Regions from separate parts of the Xanthobacter luteus genome, predicted to be linked through region 1. Evidence: predicted binding sites of a transcription regulator. Region 1 holds the regulator's gene; each other region holds the start of a gene.
What was found. Region 1 encodes LexA, which represses DNA repair genes until DNA is damaged. Its sites were predicted from a motif close to TGTTCNNNNTGTGTTCNG; they were not measured.
Positions count from the first base shown of each region.

Region 2: a site for LexA is predicted at 5,320-5,337, ahead of ABLE88_RS22725 (YifB family Mg chelatase-like AAA ATPase). Genes of this name have one in related genera too.
Region 3: a site for LexA is predicted at 5,939-5,956, ahead of ABLE88_RS16300 (ImuA family protein). Genes of this name have one in related genera too.

Region 1 covers NZ_JBDZDO010000001.1:56,091-65,445, reverse strand. The annotation lists gene ABLE88_RS00405 (sulfurtransferase TusA family protein) at 1-255, opposite strand, end outside; gene gltX (glutamate--tRNA ligase) at 252-1,667, opposite strand; gene ABLE88_RS00395 (ComEC/Rec2 family competence protein) at 2,039-4,603, shown strand; gene lexA (transcriptional repressor LexA) at 4,701-5,408, opposite strand; gene ABLE88_RS00385 (molybdopterin molybdotransferase MoeA) at 5,624-6,838, opposite strand; gene moaC (cyclic pyranopterin monophosphate synthase MoaC) at 6,855-7,352, opposite strand; gene ABLE88_RS00375 (DUF2147 domain-containing protein) at 7,526-7,975, opposite strand; gene trpC (indole-3-glycerol phosphate synthase TrpC) at 8,051-8,842, opposite strand; gene trpD (anthranilate phosphoribosyltransferase) at 8,839-9,355, opposite strand, start outside.
Region 2 covers NZ_JBDZDO010000009.1:129,713-139,067, forward strand. The annotation lists gene recN (DNA repair protein RecN) at 1-380, shown strand, start outside; gene arfB (alternative ribosome rescue aminoacyl-tRNA hydrolase ArfB) at 475-897, opposite strand; gene olsB (l-ornithine N(alpha)-acyltransferase) at 1,070-2,212, opposite strand; gene ABLE88_RS22720 (hypothetical protein) at 2,870-3,481, shown strand; gene ABLE88_RS22725 (YifB family Mg chelatase-like AAA ATPase) at 3,731-5,263, opposite strand; gene ABLE88_RS22730 (MFS transporter) at 5,405-6,676, shown strand; gene ABLE88_RS22735 (class I SAM-dependent methyltransferase) at 6,770-7,546, shown strand; gene ABLE88_RS22740 (polyhydroxyalkanoic acid system family protein) at 7,597-7,908, opposite strand; gene gshB (glutathione synthase) at 7,927-8,874, opposite strand; gene lgt (prolipoprotein diacylglyceryl transferase) at 9,072-9,355, shown strand, end outside.
Region 3 covers NZ_JBDZDO010000005.1:189,029-198,383, forward strand. The annotation lists gene ABLE88_RS16265 (4-hydroxyphenylacetate 3-hydroxylase family protein) at 1-292, shown strand, start outside; gene ABLE88_RS16270 (cupin domain-containing protein) at 535-915, shown strand; gene ABLE88_RS16275 (amidase) at 1,010-2,362, shown strand; gene ABLE88_RS16280 (FadR/GntR family transcriptional regulator) at 2,366-3,043, opposite strand; gene ABLE88_RS16285 (fumarylacetoacetate hydrolase family protein) at 3,197-4,138, shown strand; gene ABLE88_RS16290 (RidA family protein) at 4,185-4,586, shown strand; gene ABLE88_RS16295 (Bug family tripartite tricarboxylate transporter substrate binding protein) at 4,640-5,596, shown strand; gene ABLE88_RS16300 (ImuA family protein) at 5,961-6,947, shown strand; gene ABLE88_RS16305 (DinB/UmuC family translesion DNA polymerase) at 6,829-8,442, shown strand; gene ABLE88_RS16310 (error-prone DNA polymerase) at 8,439-9,355, shown strand, end outside.

The DNA of each region.
Region 1 (9,355 bases):
GCGCAGCACGAAGACGAGCCGGGCTCCGTCCCGCGAGCAATGCTCCAGCAGGTCGCCGCGCTCGCGCACCAGATTGGGGATGTCGATGGCCGCCATCGGATCGGTGCAGACGAGGCGCACCCGCCCGCCGGGCGCGAGCCCCGCCAGCGCCTTGCGGGCGCGCAGCACGGGCAGGGGGCATTTCAGCCCGCTGAGGTCCAGATCGAGGTCCGGCGCCGGCAGGCTTGCGCCGTCCGCGCCGTCGCGCCCGCTCACCCGGCCTGGTCCTTCAGGCGGGCGAGGCTCTCGTCGCGGCCGAGCACCATCAGCACGTCGAAGATCGGCGGCGAGGTGCTGGTGCCGGTGAGCGCCGCGCGCAGCGGCTGGGCCACCGCGCCGAGCTTCACCCCGGCCTCGCCGGCATAAAGGCGCACCGCCGCCTCGGTGGCGGCCGCGGTCCAGTCCGCCGCCTCCAGGAGCGGCAGCAGCCTGGCCAGATGCGCCTTGCCCTCGGCGGTGAGCAGAGCGGCGGCCTTCTCGTCCAGCGGGATCGGCCGCTCGAGGAAGATGAACTCGGCATTGTCGATCAGCTCGACCACGGTCTTCGCCCGCTCCTTCAGCCCCGGCATGGCGGCGGCGAGCTGGGCGCGGCGCGCGGGCGTCACGCGCGCGAGGCGGTGCGCGGCGTCCGGCAGATGCGGCATCAGCGCGTCGATGGCCGCCAGCAGCTCGGCGTCGGTGGCGGCGCGCATGTACTGGCCGTTGAGGTTCTCGAGCTTCTGGAAGTCGAAGCGGGCGGCGGAGCGGCCCACCTTGTCGAGATCGAAATAGGCGATCATCTCCTCGGTGGAGAACACCTCCTGGTCGCCGTGGCTCCAGCCGAGGCGCACCAGATAATTGCGCAGCGCCGCCGGCAGATAGCCCATGTCGCGATAGGCGTCGACGCCGAGCGCGCCGTGGCGCTTGGAGAGCTTCGCCCCGTCGGGCCCGTGGATCAGCGGAATGTGCGCCATCTGCGGCACCTGCCAGCCGAGCGCGCGATAGATCTGGGTCTGGCGCGCGGCGTTGGTGAGGTGGTCGTCGCCGCGGATGACGTGGGTGATGCCCATGTCGTGGTCGTCCACCACCACCGCCAGCATGTAAGTGGGCGTGCCGTCCGAGCGCAGCAGCACCAGATCGTCGAGATCCTTGTTGGGGAAGGTGACGGCGCCCTGCACCATGTCCTCGATCACGGTCTCCCCGGCTTGGGGCGCGCGCAGGCGGATCACCGGGGCGCGGTCCCTCGGCCCCTCGGCCGGATCACGGTCGCGCCAGCGCCCGTCATAGCGCGGCGGGCGGCCCTCCTTGCGGGCGAGCTCGCGCATCTCGTCAAGCTCCTGCGGCGTCGCCCAGCAGCGATAGGCATTGCCCCGCGCCAGCATCTCCTCCACCGCCTCCTGGTGCCGCGCGGCACGGGCGAACTGGTAGATCGGCTCCCCGTCCCAGGTGATGCCGAGCCATTCGAGCCCCTCGATGATGGCGGCGATGGCCTCCTTGGTGGAGCGCTGGCGATCGGTGTCCTCGATGCGCAGCAGCATCCGCCCGCCGGTGTGGCGGGCATAGAGCCAGTTGAACAGCGCCGTCCGCGCGCCGCCGATATGCAGGAAGCCCGTGGGCGAGGGGGCAAAGCGGGTGACGATCTGCGACATGGACGTCTCGGGGAGCCTCTCGGGGGAAACGAAGGACGGCCGGCGCGGCGGCGGCACGGAGGCGGTGCGCCGGACACGGCGCTCCGGGGCCGCCCCGGGGCCTGCGCAGGCGCCGCCCCTGTAGCACAGGAGCGGCGGCAGGCATATGGGCGCCGCGGCGCGCGCCGCCCCGCCATCATCCCGCGCGCCGCGCGCGGCGATTTCAACCTGGGCGCTCAATTGCGCTTCGCGCCCCATCGCATCGCGATCTAGAGTGAGAACGGGCGGACCGCCCGGCCCGAGGGCCGAGGCGACGCGTGGGGTCCCCGGGGGGCGGGCCGATGGCGCAGGCGGGGCAGGCGAGCGGCGGCGGTCGTGGACGAGGGCGCGCGGTGCCCGCCGGCGCCGTGCTGCCGCTGCCCGGCGCGGACCTGCTGCGCCCGGCGCCGGGACCGCTCGCGGGCCTGCTCGATGCGCTCGGCACGCGCGTCGCCAAGGACGCCGCGGCGGAGGCGCGCTCCGGCCGTCTGATCCTGTGGCTGCCGGCGGCGTTCGCGGCCGGCATCGTGCTCTATTTCGGCGCCGACCGGGAGCCCTCGCTGCTTGCCGTCGGCCTCCTGGTGGCGGCGCTCGCGGCCGGCGCCGCCGCCGCGCGGGCGCGCCCGGTCGCGCTCGCCGTGCTCCTGGCGCTGCTTTCGGCCGCGACGGGATTCGCCGTGGCGGGGCTGCGCACCGCGCTGGTGGCGCACGCGGTGGCGGCGCCGCCGGGCTTTCCGGTGCGGCTCTCCGGCCATGTGGAGCGGGTGGAGCGCCGGGCCAAGGGCGACCGCATCCTGCTGCGGCTCGACGGCGCCCCGGTGCGCGGCTTCGCGCACCCGCCGGATCTGGTGCGACTCACCTTGCGCAAGGGCTGGGCGCCGCCGGTGGGCACGCCGGTGACGCAGCTCGCCCAGCTCCTGCCGCCGCTCGGGCCGGCCATGCCGGGGGCCCATGATTTCGGCCGCGGCCCGTGGTTCGACGGCATCGGCGCGGTGGGCTACGGGCTCGGGCGGCCGAAGCCGGCGCCGGACCTCGGCGCGCCGCCCCTGTCGGTGCGCTTCGCCACCGCCGTCGACGCGGTGCGCCAGGCCCTGTCCGCCCGCATCCGCGCAGCGATCGGCGGCACGCCGGCGGCGATCGCCGTGGCGCTGGTGGCGGGCGACCGTTCCGCCATCCCCGACGCGGTGGAGGAGTGCATGCGGGTCTCGGGCCTCACCCACATCCTGTCCATCTCGGGCCTCCACATGGCCCTGGTGATGGGCACCCTGTTCACCGCCGCGCGGGCGCTGCTCGCTCTGGTGCCGGCGCTGGCGCTCGCCTGGCCCATCAAGTCGATCGCCGCCGCGGTCGCGCTCGCCGGCGGGGCGGGCTATCTCGTGCTCTCCGGCAACGACGTGCCGGCGCAGCGCTCGTTCGTGATGGCGGCGCTGGTGCTGGCGGGCGTCGCCGCCGGCCGGCCGGCGCTCACCTTGCGCACCGTGGCCGTGGCCGCGGTGGCGGTGCTGGCGCTCACCCCTGAGGCGGCGCTGGAGCCGGGCACCCAGATGTCGTTCGCCGCGACTTTGGCCCTGGTCGCGGCCTATGAGCAATTGCGCCCGCTGCGGGCGCTGCCGCGGCCGGACGGCGTCCTGGCGCGCGCCAGCCTCGCGCTCGCCCTGTTCTTCGGCGGCATCGCCCTGACCTCGCTGGTGGCCGGGCTCGCGACCGCGCCTTACGGCGCGTTCCACTTCCAGCGGCTCGCGCCCTACGGGCTGCTCGCCAACCTCGCCGCCATGCCGGCGGTCTCCCTGGTGGTGATGCCGGCGGGCCTTATCGGCGTGCTGCTCATGCCGTTCGGCTGGGACGCGCTGGCCTGGCCGGTGATGGGCGCCGGCATCGACGTGATGCTGGCGGTCTCCGATGCGGTGACCGCGCTGCCGGGGGCGGACCAGCGGGTCGGCGTGACGGGCGCGGCGAGCCTCGCCTGCGCCAGCCTTGCCTTGCTGTGCCTGTGCCTGCTGCGCGGCGTGCTGCGCGCGCTGGCGCTGGCGCCGCTGGCATTGGCGGTGATCGCGACGCCGGCGCCGCAGCGGCCGGAGATCCTGATCGCGCCCAATGGGGAAACGGTGGCGGTGCGCGGCGCCGACGGCCGCCTGTCCATCGTCGGCGCGCGCGCCCATCGGCTGGTGGCCGAGCAGTGGCTGACCCGCGAGGGCGACCGCCGGGCCGCCGACGACCCGGCGCTCGCCGCCGCCTTCGCCTGCGACCCTTCCGGCTGCGTCGCGCCGCTGCCGAGCGGCGGCACGCTCGCGGTCTCGCGCCGCGCCGAGGGCCTCGCCGCGGACTGCCTGTCGGCGCGCATCGTCGTCACGCGCGATCAGGCGCCGCTCGCCTGCCCGGCGCGGGTGATCACGCCGGCACTGCTGGAGCGCACGGGGACCCTCGCCTTTGTGGCCGAGGGCAAGGCGCGCAGCGCGGGGCTGAGGGCGCCGGGGGAGGGCGCCATCGCGCCCGCCGGCGACGGGACGCCCGGCTTGACCGGGGACGGCGCGCCGGGGGAGGGCGCGTCCGGGCGCCATTTGCTCGGGCAGGAGATGCTCGGGCAGGAGATGCTGGGGCAGGAGATGGTCTGGGAGGGCATGGCGCGCGGTGAAGCGGTGGCCGACGCGTCGACCGGCGCCGGGCGCCTGGTCGCGGATCCCACGGAGCGCGGGCCAACCGCCAATGCGGCCGCGCAGGCCGCGTCACCGAGCGGGGACGCCTTCGCGCCGCGCGGCTCGGGCGACCGCGGCGCCCTCGCCTGGGGCGGCCTCACGGCGATCCCCACCCGGCCCGCCTTCCGCCAGCGGCCGTGGATGCCGGTTCTGCCCGAACAACTGGAGGCACCGGGGCCGCTCGATCTGGAGGCCCTGGCCGCCGACGCCTCGGACCCGCGCTAGCGCAGGCCGCGCCGGGGGCGCTTCGAGGGCGCGCCGCCGAGGGCTCGCGCGCCGGGAAAATCCGTGCCGGCTGCGCGCGGCCGGCGCCGTCCAGCCCTCAGTAGCGCCGCATCAGGCCGATGAGGCGGCCCTGGATGCGCACCCGGTCGGGGCCGAAGATGCGGGTCTCATAGGCCGGGTTCGCCGCTTCCAGGGCGATGGAGGCGCCCTTCTTGCGCAGGCGCTTGAGGGTCGCCTCCTCCTCGTCCACCAGCGCCACCACGATGTCGCCCGTGTCGGCGCTGTCGCAGCGGCGGATCAGCACGGTGTCGCCGTCGAGGATGCCGGCCTCGATCATGCTGTCGCCGCGCACCTCGAGGGCGAAATGCTCGCCCGAGCCCAGCATTTCGGGGGGAATGTTCAAATTGTGGCTGCGCGACTGGATGGCGGAGATCGGCGATCCGGCGGCGATCCGGCCCATGACCGGCACGGCGACGCTCTGCCCGCCCTCCTCGTCCTCGGCCACGGGGCGCACCCGACCGAGGCTGCCTTCTATCACCGCGGGGGAGAAGCCGCGCCCGCTGCGCGCCGCCGCGAGCCCGGGCGCGACGCTGTCCGGCAGGCGCACCACCTCCAGGGCCCGGGCGCGGTTCGGCAGGCGGCGGATGAAGCCGCGCTCCTCCAGCGCCGTGATGAGCCGGTGGATGCCCGATTTGGAGCGCAGATCGAGCGCCTCCTTCATCTCGTCGAAGGAGGGGGGGACGCCGGTCTCCTTGAGCCGCTCGTGGATGAACCGAAGCAGGTCATATTGCTTGCGCGTCAGCATTCCTCGCCCCCGTGCCATTTGCCCGCCGCCGGTCAAGCCAGCACCCGCAGGGGCCGATCTTGGCCGTCCTGCGGGCCTCCGCCACCGCACCGGGGGCGGAGAAACAAATCATGAACAACCCTTATCTGTTCCTTTTGTGTTCCGCAAGTGGTGAAGATGGCGTAAAGCCGCCCGCGAATGCCAGCGCTTGCGCCTGGGGCCGGCGGATCCCGGCCTCAATCCTGGAACGGGATCACCTCGCAGGGCGCGCCGGCCTCGGCGGCGGGCGCGTCGGCGGGGCGGATCAGGAGCGCGTCGGCCGAAGCCAGCACCGAGAGCAGCGAGCTGTCCTGGACCGGCAGGGGGGTCGCGAGCAGCCCGCCGGCGCCGTCGGCGGCGAGCCGCGCGCGCATGAAGTCCATGCGCCAGTCATTGGCCGGCATGGCGCAGCCGAGCCGGGCCGGAAGCGTCCGGTAGGCCGGGCCCGTCTCGCCCTGGAGCGCGCGCAGCAGCGGCGTCAGGAACAGCAGCCCGCAGACCTGGGAGGACACCGGATTGCCCGGCAGGCCCAGCACCCGCAGGGCGCCGCGCCGGCCGAACATCAGCGGCTTGCCGGGCCGCAGCGCGATCTTGTGCACTTCGAGGTCCACCTGCTCGGCCTTCAGGGCCGGCGCCATGAGGTCGTGGTCGCCCACCGAGGCCCCGCCGGAGGAGACCAGCACGTCGGCCCCCTCATCCACGGCGCGGCGGATGGCGGCGCGGATGACGGAAAGGTCGTCCCCCACCACGCCGAGGTCGATCACCTCCGCCCCCGCCCCGCGGGCGATGGCGGCGAGGCCGAAGGCGTTCGACACCACGATCTCGGCGTCGGCGCCTGAGCCCTCGCCCGGCATCACCAGCTCGTCGCCGGTCTGCAGCAGCGCGACGCGCGGCCGGCGCGCCACCGGCACGCGGGCATGGTCCATGGCGGCGGCCAGCATCATGCCGCGCGCGGTGATGCGATGGCCGGCGGCAAGGCCCGGCGCGCCCTTGGCGAAGTCGCAGCCGGCCTTGCGCACGTTGCGCCGCGCCGCGGTGGGCGCGGTGGTGGTCATCACCGCGCCCTCGCGCGTGGTGTTCTCCTGGATCACCACCGTGTCGGCGCCCGCGGGCAGCACCGCGCCGGTGAAGATGCGCACGCATTCCCCCCGGCCCACGGCGCCCGTGAACGGACGCCCGGCGGCGGATTCGCCGATCACCGCGAGCCGCGCCGGGGTGTCGACGATGTCGGCGGCGCGCACCGCATAGCCGTCCATGGCCGACATGTCGGCCGGCGGCTGGGAGCGGTTGGCGATGAGGTCGCGGGCGAGCACGCGCCCGGCGGCGGCGGATACCGGCACCCATTCCTCGGCCAGCGCCTCCGTTGGGCCGGCGACGCGGCGCAGGGCCTCCTCGACGCTCATCAGTGCCATCAGCGTTCCTCGAACCTCAGAGCGGGGCGGCGCGGAAGGCGCCGCTGCGGCCGCCGGATTTCTCGATCAGCCGCACGCCGTCGATGCGCATGGCGCGGTCGACCGCCTTGGCCATGTCGTAGACCGTCAGCGCGGCCACCGACACCGCCGTGAGCGCCTCCATCTCCACCCCGGTCTGGCCGGTGGTCTTCACCCGCGCGGTGATGCGCAGGCCCGGCAAAGCGGGATCGGGCGCGATCTCCACCTCCACCTTGGAGAGCATCAGCGGGTGGCAGAGCGGGATCAGCTCGTGGGTGCGCTTGGCGGCCATGATGCCGGCGAGCCGCGCGGCGCCGAGCACGTCGCCTTTCTTCGCGTTGCCGGAGAGGATGAGCTCCAGCGTCTCGCGCGCCATGGCGATGGCCCCCTCGGCCACCGCCTCGCGATGGGTCACGGCCTTGTCCGAGACGTCCACCATGCGGGCGGCGCCCTGGGCGTCGAGATGGGTCAGCGCGGGCTCGGTCGGCTCGGTCATGGCGGTGCGGCGCGGTCCTCTGCCGCCGGGGGCGCGGAATCGCGACCGGCCGGCGCGCCGCAGTCTAGGCGCCCGCGCGCCGGCAGGATAGCAGCCGGGCGCGACCGGACCGCCGGAGCGGGGGCGGGGACGCCCACGACGGTCCGGCCGCGGCGCCGCCGCGGTCCGGCGGCTCAGCGCAGGCGGGTCCAGGTCTGCGTCTTGCAGAGCGGGGCCACCACGCAGCCGCGCAGCTTCAGGGTGTTGTCGCCGTCGAGGGTGAGCGAGCCGGAATAGGTCCGGCCGTCCTCGGCATTATAGATGCTGCCGCCGGACCATTCCTTCGGGCCGCCCGAAAAGCCGCTCATGATGGTGAGGTTCTTGAGCCCGCGCCCGCGCTGGCCGGCGTTGGAATTGTTCACGTCCTTGAGGTTCGGATCGGCCTTGAGCCCGTCCGAGGAGACCAGGCGGCCGCACAGAGCGGCGCCGCACCGGTAGATTTCCACCTGCCCGCCGCGCGAGGCGGTCTGCCACAGGCCGGTGGGCTCGGCGGCATGCGCGGCCGGGGACCCGAGCACAGCCGCCAGCGCTAGCGTGCCGAAAGACAGAGCGGACCAGATCGTTCGGGACCTGATAGGTCGCATGGGCATCCTCCCGGAGCATCCGGCCTCTGCGGGCCGGCTCGCCTATTAAGGAGGAAATTCACCTATACGGCAATATCACGCGCCAAGCAGGAGCGAGGTCGCGGAAGCGACATCGTCCTGCCGCATCAGGCTCTCGCCCACCAGGATGGTGCCGATGCCCGCCGCCGCGAGCCGCGCCACGTCCTCGCGGGTGAAGATGCCGCTCTCGCCGATGACGATGCGGTCCTTGGGCACGCGCGGGGCGAGCGTCTCGCTGACCGAAAGGTCGGTCTCGAAGGTGCGCAGGTTGCGGTTGTTGATGCCGATGAGCCGGCAGGGCAGCCGCAACGCGCGTTCCAGCTCCGGCGCGTCGTGCACCTCGACGATGGCGTCCATGCCGAAGTCCGCCGCCGCCTGGGCGAGGTCGAGGGCGAGCGCGTCGTCCACCGCCGCCATGATGATGAGGATGCAGTCCGCGCCCCAGGCGCGCGCTTCGGCCACCTGGTAGGTGTCGTACATGAAGTCCTTGCGCAGCACCGGCAGGCGGGTGGCGGCGCGGGCCTCCTTGAGATAATCGGGCGCGCCCTGGAAGGACGGCGTGTCGGTGAGCACCGAGAGGCAGGCGGCGCCGCCCAGCTGGTAGGCGCGGGCCAGGCTCGGCGGGTCGAAGTCGGGGCGGATCAGGCCCTTGGAGGGGCTCGCCTTCTTGATCTCGGCGATGAGCGCGGTGCGGCCTTCCGCGAGCGTCGCCGCGAGCGCGCCGGCGAACGGGCGGACATGGGACGCGCTCTTCGCCGCCGCCTCGATCTCCGCCAGCGGCCGGGCGCGCTTGGCGCAGGCGATCTCCTGGCGCTTGTAGGCCTCGATGCGGGTGAGGATGTCGCTCATCGGCCGGCCTCCGGGGAAAGCGCTGAGGAGACCGCCACCAGCCGGTCGAGCCGGGCCTTGGCGGCGCCCTGGTCGAGGCTGGCGCGGGCGAGTTCGACGCCCTGCTTCAGGCTTTCGGCGCGGCCGGCCACGAACAGCGCCGCGGCGGCGTTGAACAACGCCACGTCGCGGTAGGCGCCTTCGGCCCCGTCGAGCACCGCGCGCAGGGCCGCGGCATTGTGCGCGGCATCGCCGCCCTTTAGCGCCTGCGGCGGCGCGCGGGTGAGGCCGACGTCCTCGGGGGCGATCTCGAAGGTGCGGATGCGCCCGTCCTCCAGCGCCGCCACGTCGGTCGAGCCGGAGATGGTGATCTCGTCCAGCCCGTCGGAGCCGTGCACCACGAAGGCGCGCTCCGAGCCGAGCTCCCTGAGCACCTCGGCGAGCGGCACGATCCAGGATTTCGCGAACACCCCCACCATCTGGCGCCGGACGCCGGCCGGGTTCGAGAGCGGGCCGAGCAGGTTGAAGATGGTG
Region 2 (9,355 bases), on a different contig from region 1:
TGCTGGCGCTGAAGGTGGTGCTGGCGGACAAGGGCTCGGCGCCCACTTTGGTGTTCGACGAGATCGACACCGGCGTCGGCGGCGCCGTGGCCGATGCCATCGGCCAGCGCCTCGCGCGCCTCGCCGGCAAGGTGCAGGTGCTGTGCGTCACCCATGCGCCGCAGGTGGCGGCGCGGGCGCGGCACCATCTGCTGATCGCCAAGGGCTTTGCGGACGGCGGCGCCGGCGCGCTTGCCGACGCCGAAGCGCCGGTGACCACCTCCGTGGCGGTGCTCGATGCGCGCGACCGGCGCGAGGAGATCGCCCGCATGCTGGCCGGCGCCACGGTGACGGCGGAGGCCCGCGCGGCGGCGGAGCGGCTGCTGAAGACCGCGCGCTAGCTTTCGAAGTCGCGGATGCGCGCGGATGGCTGCTGCCGGCGCATCGCCGGCCGGACTCTCGCCGCGGCCCTGCGCGAAATCTCCGCGGCGCGCCTCACTCCTGGCCCGGCTTGTCCTGCCTCAAGCTCTTCACCGCGCCGCGGCGCGCCTTGGCGTCGAGCCGGCGGGTCTTGGAGCCGAGGGTCGGGCGGGTGGGACGGCGCGGCGGGTCGACCTTCAGCGCCGCGCGCACCAGCTCCACGAGGCGTTCGATCGCGTCCTCGCGGTTGCGCTCCTGGGTGCGGAAGCGCTGGGCCTGGATCACCAGCACGCCCTCGCGGGTCAGGCGTCGCCCGGCCAACGCCGAGAGGCGCAGCTTCACCGGCTCGGGCAAGCTCGGCGAGCCGGCCACGTCGAAGCGCAGCTGCACCGCGCTCGACACCTTGTTCACGTTCTGCCCGCCGGGCCCGGAGGCGCGCACGAAGGCGAGCACGATCTCCTCCTCGGGGATGCGGATGCGGGGCGATATCTCGATCATGATTCGAAGCTTCCGGGCCGCCGCAGCATAAGCGGTTCCCGGCGCGCCCGCATGCGCCGGCGCCGCGGGCGCGCTGTCGGGGCGCGGTGCGTCCCCGGAGCCGCCGCGGCCGCAAGCGCCGGCCGGCTCAGACGGTCCGGCGCGCGAACGGCGCGGCCCTATCGCGGAAGGCTCAGATGGCGTGCCGGTTGGCGGTGGGGCCGAAATGCTCCACGTAGCGCGGGCTCAGCGCCGAGACCGGCAGCATGATCAGCACGTCGGTGGTGCCGAACTGATGGTCCACCACCGCGCCGTCGCCCACATAGCCGCCGAGCCGCAGATAGCCCTTGATCAGCGGCGGCAGCGCATGGAGCGCGGCCTTGGGGTTGATCTCGGCCTTCGGCAGGCGGTCCATGGCGGTGTAGCGACGCTCCACCGCGCGGGCGCGCCATTCCTCGGGCGCGCGGGCGTTGTGGTGGAGGAAGGACAGCGGCAGAGCGAGCGCATCCGGGTCGGTGCCCTCGAGGCTGGCGCAGCCGAACATCACGTCGATCTTGTTGCGCAGGATATAGGTCCACACGCCGTGCCAGAGCAGCTCCACCGTGCGCTTGTTGCGGTAGGGCTTCAGCACGCAGGAGCGGCCGAGCTCCAGGAACTTCAGGCCCGGATGAGCGGCGATGATGCCGGAGACGTCGAACTCGCCCTGGGTGTAGAAGCCGCCGTGGCGCTGCGCCACCTCCTGCTTCAGCAGGCGGTAGGTGCCGACCACCTTGGGCTTGCGGCGCCCGAGCACCACCTTGCCGGCCTCGTGGTCGAGCACCAGGATGTGGTCGCAGATGGTGTCGAAGCTGTCCATGTCGCGGCGGGCGAGCCGGGTCGCGGCGTCCGGCACCGCGGCCATCTCCTCGTAGAACACCTTGTAGCGCAGGCGCTGGGCGCGGCGCACGTCGCGCGCGGTGCGGGCGAGCCGCACCTCCAGCGGGCCGAGCCGGCCGAGCACCACGCTCGCCTTCTGCGGCACCGCCTCGCGGTGGCGGATGCCCGAATAGGCGCGGAAGTCGGTGACGAGCTTCTGCGGGTCCGGCAGGAGCGGCTTGGGGGGCAGGTCCGTCTTGTCCGCCGAGAGCTTGTCGGCAAAGAAGGGAAAGGCCGAGTCCTTGCCGAACCACGGCTGCGGGAACAGCGGCGCACCGAACGGCACCGGCTTCTCGCCGAGCTTGTCGGACGCCGGCTTCAGGCCCGGCCACTTGGCGAAGCTCTCCTTGGCGACGTCGATCCCGCGCCCCACCAGCGCCGGAAAGTCAAAGCCCGGATCGTTCTGTCCGATGCGTTTCATGGCAACGACCCCCTCCCTCGGGCCGCCGCGGGCGGACTGCGCGAGCTTGCGCTCCCGCCCCTCCCCGGTGTCAAAGGGCATCCCGTGTCTCGACGCGCAGCCACACGCGACGGCGTGTACGGCTGCGCGCCCATCCCCTGCCGGTTGTACGCCGGGTGATCGAGATGAACACCATAGTTTTCGGACGGCCGTGTGACAATCTTTCTCGCCCATTCGAGCCGTTCCAGGCGGCCCTCCCTCGCGCCTCGGGAGCGCGCGGCGCGAGGAGGGCCAAGGCCTTGTGTCGGTTCGCCGAGGGCCGCGACTGACGCAAGGTCATGCCGAAAAGCCCGGCGACGGCTGACAGGCCGCTCGGGGCGGGCCGCCGCACCCATGGCGGCGCACGAATCGCGCCCGTCGGCGGCCGCCAAGGACCGTGCGGCGTCCGGCCGACGGCACCATCCCGGCCCCGCCCGCCCCCGCTGCGGCGCCGCCCCTCCCCCGCGCCCGCACAGACGGCCCGTTCGCGAAAGATGACGCGCCTGATCGCGCCGCAGGGCGCCGACCTGCGCGGCGCGACTTGCGCGCGGGCATTGCCCCGCCGCACCGCCGATGCTAGCGGCTCGGGGGCAGGCCGCTGGCATCGCGCCAGCCTCTCCGTCCATGGGGCACCTCACGATGACGTCTCGCCGCATCTTCTTCGCCCGCGCCGCCGCGCTGCTCGCGGGCCTCGCCGCCGTGACCGCGCCCGCGCTGGCGCAGCCGCGTCCCACACCCGCGAACGTGACCGCGGTGACGCTTCCCGGCGTCGGCCCGGTGAACATCCTCACCTACAACGCCGCCTTCGTCTCCGGCGACCCCGCCACCCGGCGCGTGGTGCTCGAGGCCCCCAACGGGCGGCGCTGGGCGGTGGTGGTGCCGGCGCTCTATGCGGACGTGCTGAACATGCCCGTGGGCCAGAACCTCGTCATCCGCGTGCTGCCCGGCGTGGTGACGGCGCTCGGCAAGGCGCGCCAGGGGCGGCCGGGCGAGGTGCTGGCGGAGGAGGTGCTCGACGCCGGCCTGCCGGGCTGGCCGCAGGACTTCGGCGTGCGCAAGGTGACCATGACGACGATCTTCGTGGCCATCGACCGGGCCGCGGGCACGGTGACCTTCGAGGGCCAAGACGGCCTCGCGCGCACCATGGCCGCCACCGATCCCAAGGTGCTGAACGACCTGCAGCAGGTGCAGCCGGGCGACCTCGCGCAGATCTCCTATTTCGAGGGCCTCACCGTCAACGCCGTGCGGTGAGCGGCGGGCGCGAAAGCGGCCCGGAGGGAAGCGGCGCGCCGGGCAAGCGGGCGGCGGGGCCCCGCCCCGCGACCCGGATCCAGCGAATGGCCTCAGCGCGCAGTGTTGGCGCGTGCCACAAGTGCGTGCCGTTGGCGCGTGCCGTTGGTGCATGCCTGGTGGCTGCCCCGAACGGGCCCCGGGGCGCGGGCCGGGCCGACGCGAACGCCAGCCGGCGGTCGAGCCCGTGAGCGATGACGCCCGCCCGCCTCAGGCCGCCGCGCGCGGGCGCTCGGCGGCGGCGCGGTAGGCCAGCGCCTCGGCCAGATGGCGCCGGCCCACGGCGTCCGCGCCGTCGAGGTCCGCCAGCGTGCGCGCCACCTTCAGCACCCGGTGATACCCGCGGGCGGACAGCCGCATGGCATCCGCCGCATCCTTCAGCAGCGCCGCGCCGGCGCCGTCCGGCCGCGCCACCGCGTCGAGCAGCGGGCCGGAGGCGGCGGCATTGGTGCGCACCTCCGGCCGGTCGAGGGCGGCATAACGCTCGGCCTGGATCTCCCGCGCCATGGCGACCCGCGCCGCCACTTCGCGCGAGCCCTCGGCGGGCGCCGGCAGAACCAGGTCCGAGGCGGAGACCGCGGGCACCTCCAGATGGATGTCGATGCGGTCGAGGAACGGCCCGGAGAGCCGCGCCTGGTATTCGTCGGCGCAGCGCGGCCCCCGCTTGCAGGTGAACCCCGGCTCCCCGGCGCGCCCGCAGCGGCAGGGATTCATGGCGGCGATCAGCTGGAAGCGGGCGGGATAGGTGACGCGGTGGTTGGCCCGGGCGATCAGCACCTCCCCGCTCTCCAGCGGCTGGCGCAGGCTGTCGAGCACCTGGGGCGTGAATTCCGGCAGTTCGTCGAGGAACAGCACGCCATTGTGGGCGAGCGAGACCTCGCCGGGCCGCGCCTTGATGCCGCCGCCCACCATGGCGGCCATGCTGGCGGAATGGTGCGGGGCGCGGAACGGGCGCCGATCCAGCACGGCGCCATTCTCGAGCGCGCCCGCCACCGAGGCGATCATGGACACGTCCAGCATCTCGGCCGGCGAGAGCGGCGGCAGGATGGAGGGCAGGCGCTGGGCGAGCATGGACTTGCCCGCCCCCGGCGGCCCGACAAACAAGAGATTGTGCCCGCCGGCGGCCGCCACCTCCAAAGCCCGCTTGGCCGCCTCCTGGCCGCGCACGTCCCTGAGGTCCAGCGCCGCCACCGAGGGCTCGCCCATGCGCGGCTCCGGGCGGGACATCACCTGGCGGCCCGAGAAGTGGTTGGCGAGCGCGATGAGCGAGACCGGCGCGAGAATGTCCATGTCCGGGCTCGCCCACGCCGCCTCCGCCCCGCAGGGCGCGGGACAGATGAGCCCGTGCCCGCGCGCATTGGCGCCGATGGCGGCGGGCAGCACGCCGGCCACCGCCGCCAGCGTGCCGTCGAGGCCGAGCTCGCCCACCACGGTGAAGCCCGCGAGCGCGTCCGCCGGGATGGCGCCGATGGCGGCCATGAGCCCGAGCGCGATGGGCAGGTCGTAGTGGGAGCCTTCCTTGGGCAGGTCCGCCGGGGCGAGGTTGATGGTGATGCGGCGCGCCGGCAGCGCAAGGCCGGAGGCGATGAGCGCCGCGCGCACGCGCTCCTTGGCCTCGGTCACCGCCTTGTCCGGCAGGCCGACGATGGTGAAGGCGGGAAGGCCGGCGGCGACGTGCACCTGCACGTCCACGGGGCGCGCCTCCACGCCCTCGAACGCCACCGTCGCCACGCGCTGGATCATGCGCGCCCCCTGAAGCCCATGATTGCGGAAGGCTACCGGAGCACGCGGAACGGCGCAAGAACGAATTAAGAACATCGATTGCCCATTCCCTCGCGGGCGAACCGCGCTTAGGGTGCGGCGCCGGTACCGGGGGAGGCTGACATGGGGGCGACGCGGTTCCGCTACGTGGTGGTGCTGCTCCTGTTCATCATCACGATGGTGAACTATGTGGATCGCGCCGCCATCTCCTACGCCATCCCGGCGATGGAGGCCGAGCTCGGCCTGTCCAAGCTCGATGCCGGCACCATCCTCGGCGCCTTCGGCATCGGCTATGCGGTGACCACCCTCGTCGGCGGCTTCGCCGTGGACCGCTACGGCGCGCGCGCCGTGCTCGCGGTGGCGGCACTCATGTGGAGCCTGTCCATCGGCCTCACCGGCGTCGCCACGGGCTTCTTCACGCTCTATCTCGCGCGCACGCTGCTCGGCGTCTCGGAAGGGCCGAACTTCCCGGCCATGACCGGCGCGCTGGCGCGCTGGCTGCCGCCCGATCAGCAGGCGAGCGCCCACGGCTATGCGCTGCTCTCGGTGCCGGTGGCGCTCGCCATCGGCGGACCGATCGTCACCCAGCTGCTGGCGTTGCTGGACTGGCGCTGGACCTTCGGCGTCCTGTTCGCGCTCTCGGTGGGCTGGGTGCCGCTGTGGTATGTCCTGTTCCGGGACGATCCCGCCCGCTCGCGCCACGTGAACCCGGCCGAGCTGGCCGAGATCCGCGCCGGGGCGGCGGCGCCGCCGCCGGCGGCGCGCATCTGGCCCGAGCGCGCGATGCTGCGCGCCTTGCTCACCAACCGGACGCTGCTCGCCAATTACTGGGCGTTCTTCGTGTTCGGCTACTTCCTGTTCTTCTTCATGAGCTGGCTGCCGAGCTACCTGCATCTGGTCTACAAGCTCGAGCTCACCACGGTCGGCGCCTTCACGGTGGTGCCCTGGCTCGCCGCGGCGGTGGCGCTATGGGCGCTGGGGCGCTGGTCGGACCACCTCCTGAAGACCACCGGGCGGCTGCGCGTGGCGCGCTCCTACCTCATCGCCGGCACCCAGTTCGTGGCGGCGCTGGCGGTGGTGCCGGTGGCGTTCGCCGACAATCTGTGGGTGGCGATCGCCGGCATCACGGTCGCGGTGGCCGCCTCCATGGGCGCCAATGCCACCTATTACGCCGTCAACGTGGACATCGTGCCCGCGCGCGCCGCCACGGCGCTCGGCATCATGGATTTCGCGTTCGCGCTGGCGGGCTTCATCGCCCCGGCGCTGACCGGCTTCGTGCTCCATCTGCGCGGCTCGTTCACCGACGGCTTCCTGCTCATGGCGGTGCTCGCTCTGTCCTCGGTGGTGGTGATGCTGCTGTTCCACCACCCCGACCGCGACCGCAGGGCTCATTGAGGAGCCCTGCGCCGCGCAGGCTTGCGCGCGCGGGGCCGGCGGGCTGAAATCCGCCGCCGCGCGCCGCCGCGCCGGCCCGCCGGGAGCCCATCCATGTCGTCACGCCCTTCCGCCACGATCCAGGACCTGGTGGCGCGCCAGTTCGGCCCGCAGGCGAACGCCTATGTGACGAGCGCGGTCCACGCCCAGGGCGAGGACCTGGAGGCGCTCGCGCGCCTGCTGGAAGGCCGCGCCGGCGCGCGCCTGATCGATCTCGGCTGCGGCGGCGGGCATGTGAGCTTCACCGCGGCGCCGCACGTCAGCGAGGTGGTCGCCTGCGACCTGTCCGCGGAGATGCTGGCGGCGGTGGCCGCCGAGGCGAAGCGGCGCGGCCTCGCCAACATCGCCACCGCGCAGGGCGTCGCCGAGCGCCTGCCGTTCGCCGACGCCAGCTTCGACATCGTCGTCTCGCGCTACAGCGCGCACCATTGGGCCGACGCGGCGGCGGGCGTGCGCGAGGCGCGGCGCATGCTGAAGCCCGGCGGCCTGGCGGTGTTCATGGACGTGATCGCCCCCGAGAACGCGCTGCTCGACACCTTCCTGCAGACCATCGAGATGCTGCGCGACCCCTCCCACGTGCGCGACTATGCGGCGCGCGAGTGGCGCGCGTTCGCCAAGGAGGCCGGCTTCGCGGTGGCGCAGGAGACGCCGCGGCGGCTGCGGCTCGAATACGGGCCGTGGATCACCCGCATCGGCACCAGCGCCGTCAACGCCGCCGCCATCCGCTCGCTCCAGGAGGGCGCCAGCGCCGAGGTGTGGCGGCATTTCGAGATCGAGGCGGACGGCACCTTCACGTTCGACACCCTCACCCTCGTGCTGAAGGCGGTGTGAGCGGCGGGGCGGGCCCGTTTGTGTTTCGATAGCCCCGCTGCGCCGGCCCGCTACTTCTTCTCCAGCAGGATCTGCCCCTGCTTCATCACCAGCTCCTTGGCCTTGTTGGCCAGCAGGGAGAGGAAGAAGGGCAGCTCCACCGACAGGTTCACCGCCTCGTCGAGCACGTCCAGCGTGCCCGAGGCGTGCTGTCCCATGACGGCGATGCGGAAGTCCAGGTGGCCGTCGGTCCAGCGCTCCTCGACGATCTCCACATGGCTCCCGAAGCGGTCGCGCACGGTGCTGAGCCCGTTCTGGAGCCGGCGCGTCGCTTCCTCGCGGCCGAGCTTGTGGGGGACGGAGGCGGTGAAGGGTTGGGCCATGCGTTCGAACTCCAAAATTCACTGCGCGGCGCGCTTTTCCTCGATCCTGTCCCAGATCTGGGCGGCGATATCGGGCCCGCCCAGGCGCTTGATGGCGCGCAGGCCGGTGGGCGAGGTGACGTTGATCTCGGTGAGGTTGCCGTCGATCACGTCGATGCCGACGAAGATCAGGCCCATCTTTTTCAGCGACGGGCCGATGCGGGCGCAGATCTCCTGCTCGCGCGCCGTGAGGTCGGTGGGCTTGGCCGCCCCGCCGCGCACCATGTTGGACCTGAGGTCGCCCTCGCTCGGCACCCGGTTCACCGCGCCCGCCGCCTGCCCGTCCACCAGGATGATGCGCTTGTCGCCGTGCTTCACCGCCGGCAGGAAGCGCTGGATCACCCAGGGCTCGCGGAAGGTGGTGGCGAACAGATCGTAGAGCGAGCCGAAATTGAGGTCGTCCGCGGCGAGGCGGAACACGGCGGCGCCGCCATTGCCGTAGAGCGGCTTCATCACCACGTCGCCGAACTCGGCCCGGAACGCCTTGATCTCGTCGAGGTCGCGGGAGATCAGCGTCGGCGGCATGAGGTCCGGGAACTCGGTGACGAAGATCTTCTCCGGCGCGTTTCGCACATGGGCCGGGTCGTTCACCACCAGGGTCTGCGGGTGGATGCGCTCCAGAAGATGGGTCGCCGTCACATAGGCCAAGTCGAAGGGCGGGTCCTGGCGCATCAGCACCACGTCCATCTCGGCGAGCGCGATGCGCTGCTTCTCCCCCAGCGTGAAATGGGCGCCCGCCTCGTCCTTCACCGTGAGCGGCTCGACGGTGGCGAACACCACGCCGTCGCGCATGGCCATGCGCTCGGGGGTATAATGGAACAGCGCATGGCCGCGCCGCTGCGCCTCCAGCAGCAAAGCGAAAGTGGAATCGCCGGCGATGTTGATGCGGGCGATGTGGTCCATCTGGACCGCGACCTTGAGAGCCATGGCAATCTCCGGCGCCCGGCGCGGCGGGGCGCGGGCCTTGCGAACGTCGCTTTATCTATAGGGCGCGGCGCCGTCCCGCCAGCGTGCGGGCCGCGTCCCCGCGCGAGGACGGCGCTGCGCCCTGGCGGCTTGACGGCGGCGCCTGCGCCTTGCCACATGGCGCGCGCTTCGGCGGCCACAGGAGAACCGGGGTTCCGATGCCGACCCTCGCCTTGCCCTTCCCCGCCATCGACCCGGTGCTGGTCCAGATCGGCCCGCTCGCCATCCGCTGGTATGCGCTCGCTTACATTGCCGGCCTGGTGCTGGGCTGGCTCTATGCGCGCTTCCTGGTGGCGCGCCCGGCGCTGTGGGGCGGCATTTCGCCCATGCGGCCGCAGGACCTCGACGACGCGCTGTTCTGGGCGACGCTGGGCGTCATTCTCGGCGGGCGGATCGGCTATGTGCTGTTCTACAATCCGGCCTATTTCGCCGCCCACCCGGA
Region 3 (9,355 bases), on a different contig from region 1:
GAACGCCGAGCTCGCCGGCCTGATCGAGAAGACCCAGCAGTCGCCCGCGGCGAACGCCGAGGAGAAGGTGAAGTTCTACAAGCTCGCCTGGGACGCGGTGGGCTCCGAGTTCGCCTCGCGCCACGCCCAGTACGAGATGTTCTATGCCGGCGCGAGCTTCGTGGTGAAGGGCCATTCCTTCCGCACCTATGATTGGGACGGCGCAGGGGCGCTGCTCGACCGCATGCTCGGCTCCTACGCGCTCGCCGACGAGATCGGCGTGTCGCAAAGCCCGGCGCGCGCCGCCGAGTAAGAGACGATGGCACACCGGCGATGGGATGAAGCCGGCCGCCAAATGTGAAACCGCCGTCATCCCCCGGCTTGTCCGGGGGATCCACGTCAGGCCGGGATGGCGCTCGACTTCGCCGGCCGCCGGGCGAATGGAGGGGTGGATGCCCCGGACGAGCCGGGGCATGACGGGCGAAGGACGGAGCCAGGCTGCTCCGTAGAGTTCAGGACAATTCTAAGACTGCCCTCAGAGAGGACCACGACCAGATGGCCATCAACAAGCTGCACGACGAGTTCCGCGCGGTCGACTTCAGCACCGGATGGGAGGTTCCCCCCGGCTATCCCGAGGGCATCAAGCAGAAGATCCTCTCCGGCGCCCTCGACGAGGTGAACAAGACCGGCTCGCGCACCCGCATCCTCAAGTTCGATCCCGGCGTGTGGACCACCAAGCCGTTCGTGCACGAATATTGGGAAGAGGTGTTCCTGTTCTCCGGCGACCTCACGGTCGGCAACGACGAGAACGGCAATGGCGGCGAGGCGTTCAAGCCCTACACTTATGCGGTGCGCCCGCCGGGCGTCTATCACGGCCCGTTTAAGTCCGAGACCGGCGCCATGATGATCGAGATCCACTATTTCGATCCGGCCTGACCGCTCGCCTGCCGCCGCTTCTCCTCCTTCAGCCCGTCCGGACCTCCGGGCGGGCGCAGCCGTTCCGGGTCCCATGGCGCCCTCATCCTCCCCTCTGCCGCCCCGTCCCACTTTGGCTGAGCTCGCCGCCGCCCTCGCGGCGGGGCGCGTGAGCGCGCGTGCGCTCACCGAGGCCTGCCTCGCGCGCATCGACGACCCGCAGGGGGAGGGGGCGCGCGCCTTTGCCTTGGTGGATCGGGAAGGAGCCCTGAAGGCGGCGGACGCGCAGGACGCTCTGCGCCAAGCGGGCGCCGCGCCCTCGGCCTTCGCCGGCATACCCATCGGCGTGAAGGACCTGTTCGATATCAGGGGCCAGGTGACGACCGCCGGCTCCAGGGTGCTCGCCGGCAATGCGCTGGCGGAGGCGGACGCGATCGCGGTGGCGCGGCTGCGCCGGGCCGGGTTTGTCGTCATCGGCCGCAACACCATGACCGAGTTCGCCTATTCCGGCCTCGGCATGAACCCGCACACGGGCGACCCGCGGGCGCCGTTCGAGCGCGCGGTCGGCCGGGTCTCCGGCGGCTCCACCTCCGGCGGGGCGGTGGCGGTGGCGGACGGGATGGCCCACGCGGCGCTCGGCACCGACACCGGCGGCTCGTGCCGCATCCCGGCGGCCTTCTGCGGCCTCACCGGCTACAAGCCCACGGCCGACCGCATCCCGAAGGACGGCGCCTTCCCGCTCTCCGGCACGCTCGATTCCATCGGCTCCATCGCCCGCTCGGTCGGCTGCTGCGCGGCGCTCGACGCCATCCTCGCCGGCGCGGAGCCGGACGCCCTCGCGCCGCGCCCGGTGGCGGGGCTGCGGCTTCTGGTGCCCCAGACCGTGGCCTTCGACGAGATCGAGGATGCCGTTGCCGAAGCCTTCGAGGAAGCCTTGGCGCGCCTCGCCGCGGCCGGCGCGCACGTCGTCCGGGCGCCGTTCCCCGAATTCGGCGAGATCGCCGGCCTGAACGCCAAAGGCGGCTTCACGGCGGCGGAGAGCTTCGCGGTGCACCGCGCGCTACTGGCGGAGAAGGAAGCCGAATACGACCCGCGCGTGTCGGTGCGCATCAAGCGCGGCGCCGGGCAGAGCGCGGCGGACTATCTCGACCTCGTCGCCGGCCGGCGCGACCTCGTTGCGCGGGCGCGGGCGCGGCTTGCGCCCTTCGACGCTCTGGCCCTGCCGACCACGCCGATCCTGCCGCCCAGGATCGCCGACCTCGCCACCGACGAAGCCGCCTATGGCCGTGTGAACCTGCTGGCGCTGCGCAACCCGACCCTCATCAACATGATCGACGGCTGCGCCATCTCCCTGCCGCTGGCGGGCCAAGGCGGCGCCCCGGTGGGGCTGATGCTGGCCGGTGCGCCGGGCGCGGACGCGGCGCTGCTCGCGCGCGCCGCCGGCGTCGAGGCTTTGCTGGCGGGCTGAGCCTCACACCGGGAACAGGTTCCGCCGCACGCCCGTCATGTGGCGCAGCATCGCCTCCCGGGCGGCCGCCTGGTCGTGGTCGCGGAGCGCCTCGAACACATCGCGGTGCTCCACCAAAACGTCCGCCTTGCGGCCCGGCGCGTCGAGATTGCGGCGCAGCTTCAGCGCGCGCCATTCGCCGCTGGCCCTGAGCCCGCAGATGAGATCATAGGCGGCGATCAGCAGGCCGTTGTGGGTGGCCGCGGCGATGGCCGCGTGAAAGCCGTGGTCGGCGGCCTCGAAGGCGTCCACGTCGCCCGCCGCGGCGCACTTGCCCAGCCAGCCCTCGATCTGCTGCAGGTCGGCCGGCGTCGCATTGGCCACCGCCACCGCGGCCAGTTGCGGCTCCATGACGATGCGCGCCTCCAACAGCTGATGCAGGCTGACGCCGGTGAGCAGCGCCGCGGCGCCGACGCGCTCCGCCACATAGGTGCCGGAGCCCACCTTGCGCGTGACGTGGCCCTCCACCTCCAGCGCCGCCAATTCCTTGCGCACGGCGGCGCGGGACAGGCCGAGCCGTGCCGCGAGCGCGCGCTCGGTGGGCAGCTTCGCGCCCTTGGGCAGCGTGCCGTCGGAGATCGCGGCGAGGACGAGGTCCCGGATCGGGGTCGATCCGCGGGAGCGATGGAGGGCGTCGAGCATTTGGGCGACCATTTTCCGCCGAGTGCCGCAACCTATCCAGGAGAAAGATATGGCGCAAGCGGCTTGACAATTGGTCCGGCAGGAGGGTTCGATTGGGCGATCAAAATGGCATTTTGTCCAAAAATGGTCGCCCAATAGCCCGAGGAGATGTTCATGAGGCTCGCCACCTTCCGCCCGCCCGGCGCAGACGGGGCACCTGCGGAAGTCAGCTGGGGCATCGTCCTCGGCGAGGCCGTGGTGGACGTGCCGCGCGCCACCGCCGGCGGGCCGGATGTGGACCGGTTCGCCCCCACGCTGAAGGGGCAGATCGCCCGCTTCGGCACCGACACGTCCGCGCTTGCCGATCTTGCCGCGGCGCTCCTGCGTGATCCGGGTCTCGCGCCCGAGGCGCGGCATCGGCTCGATGCGGTCGCCGTGCTGCCGCCGCTGCCCGATCCCGGCAAGGTCATCTGCGTCGGCAAGAACAATCGCACCCACTTGGAAGAGTTGAAGCGCAACCAGCTCATCACCGAGATGCCGGACGAGCCCACCGGCTTCGTGAAGCTCAATGCCTGCCTCACCGGCCAGGACGCCGAGGTGGAGCGCCCCGAGGGCATCGTCGAGTTCGACTACGAGCCGGAACTCGCCTTCGTCATCGCCCGCCGCGCTTACAAGGTGAGCCGGGAGGAGGCGATGGGCTACGTGTTCGCCGTCAGCCTCCTCAACGACCTCACCGCGCGCGAGGTCCAGCGGCGCGAGGTGCGCTCCGGCACCCGCTTCTGGACCGCCAAGAACATGCCCGGCTTCGGGCCGTTCGGCCCCTTCCTGGTGACGCTCGACGAGAGCGGCGATCCGGCCGACATGTGGATCAGCTGCGCGGTCAACGGGCGCGAGCGGCTGCGCTTCCACACCGGCGACCAGATCTTCCAGATCCCCGACATCATCGCCCACTTCTCGCGCCACGTGGTGCTGGAGCCGGGCGACGTCTTCACCACCGGCTCGCCGCACGGCGTCGCGGTCGGCCAGCCCAATGCCAGCGCGCTGTACCTGCGCCCCGGCGACCGCGTGGAGGTCGCCGCCGAAGGGCTCATGACGCTGCGCACGTCCATCGTGTGAGCCCGCGCCCCGATTTTTTAAGAATTCGAGCATCGAGGAGAAGAAGATGGCCAGCAAGATCACCCGCGGAAACCCGAAGAACCTCGCCAATGTGCGGTCCACCATCTACCACCATTATATTCGCATCGACAATCCGCAGTCCCTCATCTTCCTGTCGGGCCAGCTGTCGCGCGACGCCGAGGGCAAGCTGGTGGGGCCGGGGGACATGGCGGAGCAGACCCGCCAGGCGATCCGCAACATGGACCTCATCATGCGCGAGGCCGGCGGCACGCTCGAGGATATCGTCTCCCTCGTGGTCTACACGACCGACATCCGCCAGTTCAAAGAAATCGTCGCCGCGCGGATGGAATTCTTTAAGGACAAGCTGCCGACGAGCACCATCGTCGAGGTCAATCATTTGGCCGATCCCGGTCTCCTGATCGAGTTTCAGGCCACCGCCGTGCTGTGAGTGCTTCCAAAAAGAAGGGGAACGATAAGATGATACCGAACCGACGATCCGCATTGGCCCTGGCCTGCGCCGGGGCTCTGCTCGCGCCGCTCGCGGCGCCCGCCGGCGCGGCGGACTATCCGACCCAGACGGTGACCGTGGTGGTGCCGTTCGCGCCCGGCGGCGGCACCGACCTGCTCGGCCGGCTGATCGCCCAGGACCTGCAGAAGCGCCTCGGCCAGACCTTCGTGGTGGAGAACCGGCCCGGCGCCGCCGGCACCACGGGCGCCGCCGCCGTCAGCCGCTCGGCGCCCGACGGCTACCGCCTGCTGATGGCGGCCACCGGGGCGCTGGCGCCGTCCCCCACGGCCGCCTCCGCCTCCTACGACGTGAAGGCGCAATTCTCGCCCATCGCGCTGGCCGCGGCGCCGCCGTACCTGCTGGTGGTGAACGCCGATTTCCCGGCGAATTCGGTGAAGGAGCTGATCGCGCTCGCCAAAGGCAAGCCGGAGAGCGTCGCCTTCGCCTCCTCCGGCGCCGGGGCGGCGTCCCATCTCGCCGCGCTGCTGTTCGAGGCCAAGACCGGCACCAAGCTGCTGCATGTGCCCTATAAGGGCGTGGGGCCGGCCATCACCGACGTGGTGAGCGGGCAGGTGGCGGCCATGTTCGCGCCGCCGCCGGCCGCGCTGCCGCACGTCAAGGCGGGCCGCCTCAAGGTGCTCGGCGTCACCTCCGCCGCGCGCTCGGAGCTGTTCCCGGATTATCCCACCGTGGCCGAGGCGGGGGTGCCGGACTATGAGGCGGTCGGCTGGTTCGGCCTGTTCGGCCCGGCCGGCATGGATCCGGCCATCGTCGGCCGCCTCAACAAAGAGGTGATCGCTTTGCTCGGCACGCCGGAGATGAAGACCCAGCTCGCCAATATGGGGGCGGTGCCCAACACCATGTCGCCGGCGGCGTTCGCCAGCTTCATCGACCAGGACACCACCAAGTGGACGCAGCTGATGCGCGCCGCCGGCATCGAGCAGAAATAGCTCTCGCTCCCCGGCCGAGCGACGGCGAAGCCGGAGCGCCGAGCCGGGGTCCGGCGCAAGGCTCCCGCGCAGCGGGCAAGACCCGAGGGCGGTTGGTTTTACAAGCGCCTTCGGCGATCTCTTGCGCTGGGCCCCGGCTCTCCTTCCACGGCGCTGCGCGCCGTTGCAGTCGGCCGGGGCGCGAGGGCTGTTCCCCGGCCAAGCGATAGCGAAGCCGGAGCGCCGATCCGGGGTCCGGCGCAGGACTCCCGCGCCGCGGGCCGCTCGCCCTCTGCGCCGCAGACGCACCCCGCCACCACCACATCCGGTGCCGTTGACTCCCATCCGGAAAGCGCTTTTCATAAGAACAAAAGAGGAACATGAAATGACAGCGCAGCCCGAAGGGGCGTTCGCGCCGCGGCGGAGCCTTGCCGCGGCGACGGGCGTCGCCGTCCTTGCGTCACCACCGGAGCCGGCCGGCCGCGCGCCTGTCCGGATGCGGCCGGAAGGCGCGCGGGCGGAGGGGGCGTCTTCCCCCGCCGCCGCTTTGCCCGCGCCGGCAGCGGCGGGGGGTGGTGCCCCGCACCGCCGGGAGGACCCCGCGCCCGCCGCCCTCGCGGCCCTGCGCGGCCTGTGCGGCAGCCCGGCGGCGGCGCCGGCGCGGCGCCACCTGCTCGGCGCGCCCTTGGATGCGGCGCTGGGCGGCGGCCTGCCGCGCGGCGCGCTGCACGAGATGTTCTGCGGCGCGCCCGGCGCCCACGGCGCCATGCTCGGCTTTGCCGCCGCCCTCGCCGCCGGCCTGGGCGGGCCGGTGGTGTGGGTGCGCCAGGACATGAGCGTGCGCGAAGGCGGGCGCCTTTATGCGCCGGGCTGCGCCGAGCTCGGGCTCGACCCGGCTTTTCTGGTGCTGGTGGAGGCGGCGGACGCGGCAAGCGTGCTGCGCGCCGCCGAGGACGCGCTGCGCCATGCCGGTCCGGCGCTGGTGATCGCCGAGCCCTGGGGCACGGCGCGCGTCCTCGACCTCACCGCCACCCGCCGGCTGGCGCTGCGCGCCGGCGAGCGCGGGGCGCTCGCTCTGCTGCTGCGGCCGGGGGCGGAGCCCGAGCCCTCGGCGGCGGTGACACGCTGGCAGGTGGCGCCGGCCGGCGCGCTCTGTCCGCTGCCGTTCGGCCTCGGCCCGCCGGCCTTCGCCTTGGAACTGGTGCGCAGCCGCCTCGGACCTACCGGACGCTGGATTGTGGAGTGGAACGCTCATGCCCGACGCTTCAACCCCGCGGCGCCCGGCGCGGCGGCTTTTGGCCGTGTTCCTGCCGCGCCTTTCCACCGACCGGCTGGCGATGGCGGCACGCCGGCGCGGCGCGCGGCTTCCTGACGCGCCGGTGGTGGTGGTGCGCCAGATCGCCAACGCGCCGCGCCTCGTGGCCATGGACGCGGCGGCCGAGCGGCTCGGTCTGACGCTCGGCCTGCCGCTCGCCGACGCCCGCGCCCGCGTGCCCCGGCTCGCGGTGGCGCAGGAGGACCCGGCGGCGGACGCGGCGCTGCTCGCGGCGCTCGCCTCCTGGTGCGAGCGCTGGACCCCCTTCGCCGCCCTCTCGGGCGAGGGCGGCCTGATGCTGGACATCACCGGCTGCGCCCATCTGTTCGGCGGCGAGGCGGCGATGCGGGAGGACGTCACCGGCCGCCTCGGCGCCCTGGGCCTCGCCGCCGCCGGCGCCGTGGCGGCGACGCCGCGCGCCGCGCGCACGCTCGCCCGCTGGCGCCCCGGCGCGGCGCCGGCGGCGGGGGAGGCGCAGGCGCTGACCGACCCGCTTCCGGTCGCTGCCCTCGAATTGCCGGAGGCGGCGACGCGCGCCCTCATGGGCCTCGGCCTCGCGACGCTGGGCGCGGTGCGGGCCCAGCCGCGCGCCGCGCTCGCCGCCCGCTTCGGGGCGGAAGTGACGGACCGGCTCGACGAGCTGGCGGAGCGCCTCGATCCCCCCATCTCACCGCTCCGGCCGGTGCCGCTCACCTTGGCGGAGCGGCGCTTCCCCGAGCCCATGGCCGACAGGGAGACCGCCCTCAAGGTGCTCGGCGACCTTTCGCGCGAGCTGTGCGCGCTGCTGGAGAAGCAGGGCCGCGGCGCGCGCCGCCTGGAGGCCGCCTTCTTCCGCAGCGACGGCGCGGTGCGCCGCATTCCCGCCGCCACCGCCCGGCCGGTGCGCGATCCCGCCCGCTTGGCCGGCCTGTTCCGCGAGAAGCTCGCCGCGCTCGCCGATCCGCTCGACCCCGGCTTCGGCTTCGACGTGCTGCGCCTCTCGCTGCTCGCCAGCGACCCGCTCGAGGCGCGGCAGCAGGCCTTCGCCGGCGCGGCGGCGGGGGAAGGGGACGCGCAACGGGACGCGGAAATGGAGGCGGAGGTGGACGCGCTGGTGGACCTGCTCTCCGCCCGCCTCGGGGCGCACCGGGTGATGCGCTTTGGCGCCCACGACACCCACATTCCCGAGGCCGCCGCCCGCCCCCGACCGGCGCTCGCCGAACCGGCCGCAGGCGGGATGGCGGCGCCGGACTGGCCCGCGCCCTTGCCGCCGCTGCTGCCGGCGCGCCGCCCGCTCGCTTTGTTCGAGCGGCCCGAGCCGGTGGAGGCGCTGGCCGAGGTGCCGGACGGCCCGCCTTTGCGCTTCCGCTGGCGCCGCGCGCTGCACGAGGTGGCGCGCGCCGAGGGGCCGGAGCGCATCGCCCCCGAATGGTGGCAGGCGGAGGCGGGGCTGACGCGCGACTATTTCCGCGTCGAGGACCAGGAGGGCCGGCGCTTCTGGCTCTATCGCGAGGGCACCTACGGACGCGAGACCGCGCGCCCGCGCTGGTTCCTGCACGGTCTGTTCGCATGAGCACGGCGCGCGCCGGCGCCGGGGCGGGGCCGCTTTATGCGGAGCTTGCCGCCGCCTCGCATTTCTCCTTCCTGCGCGGCGCCTCGGCCCCCGCCGATCTGGTGGCGACGGCGCTGGCGCTCGGCCATTGCGGCCTCGGCATCGCCGACCGCAATTCGGTGGCCGGCGTGGTGCGCGCCTTCGCGGCGCTGCGCGCCTTGCGCGAGGGCACGGTGCCGGTGCGCCCGGTGCGCCACGGCTCCGCGCCCGGCGAGATGGAGGCCGAGCCGGCACTGCCCGAAGGCCCGTCCCACGCCGAGCTGTGCCGGCGGGCGCAGGGCTTCAAGCTCGCCGTGGGCGCCCGCCTCGTCTTTGCCGACGGCACGCCGGACATCCTCGCTTATCCCAAGCATCGCGAAGGCTGGGGGGCGCTGTGCCGGCTGCTCACCACGGGCAACCGGCGGGCGGAGAAGGGCGAATGCCGCCTCTATCTGGAGGACCTCCTCGCCGCCGCGCCGGGCCTGCTGCTGGCGGTGCTGCCGGAGCGCGACCTTTCCCCTTTGGCCGACCTCCTGCCGCGCCTCGCCGAGGCGGCGCCCGGCGCGCTCTGGCTCGGCGCCGCCTTGCACCTTCAGGGCGACGACCGGCGCCGCCTCGCGGCGCTGCAGGCGGCCGCCGACGCCGCCCGCGTGCCGCTGCTGGCGCTCAACGACGTGCTCTACGCGACGCCTGAGGAGCGCGATTTGCAGGACGTGGTCACCTGCGTGCGCGAAGGTGCGCCCATCGCCGCCGCCGGCCGGCGGCTCGCGGCCAATGCCGAGCGCCATCTGAAGTCCGCCGCCGAGATGGCGCGCCTGTTCCGCGACGCGCCGCAGGCGCTCGGGGAGAGCGGACGGCTGCTGGCGCGGGTGGACTTCTGCCTCAGCGAGCTGAA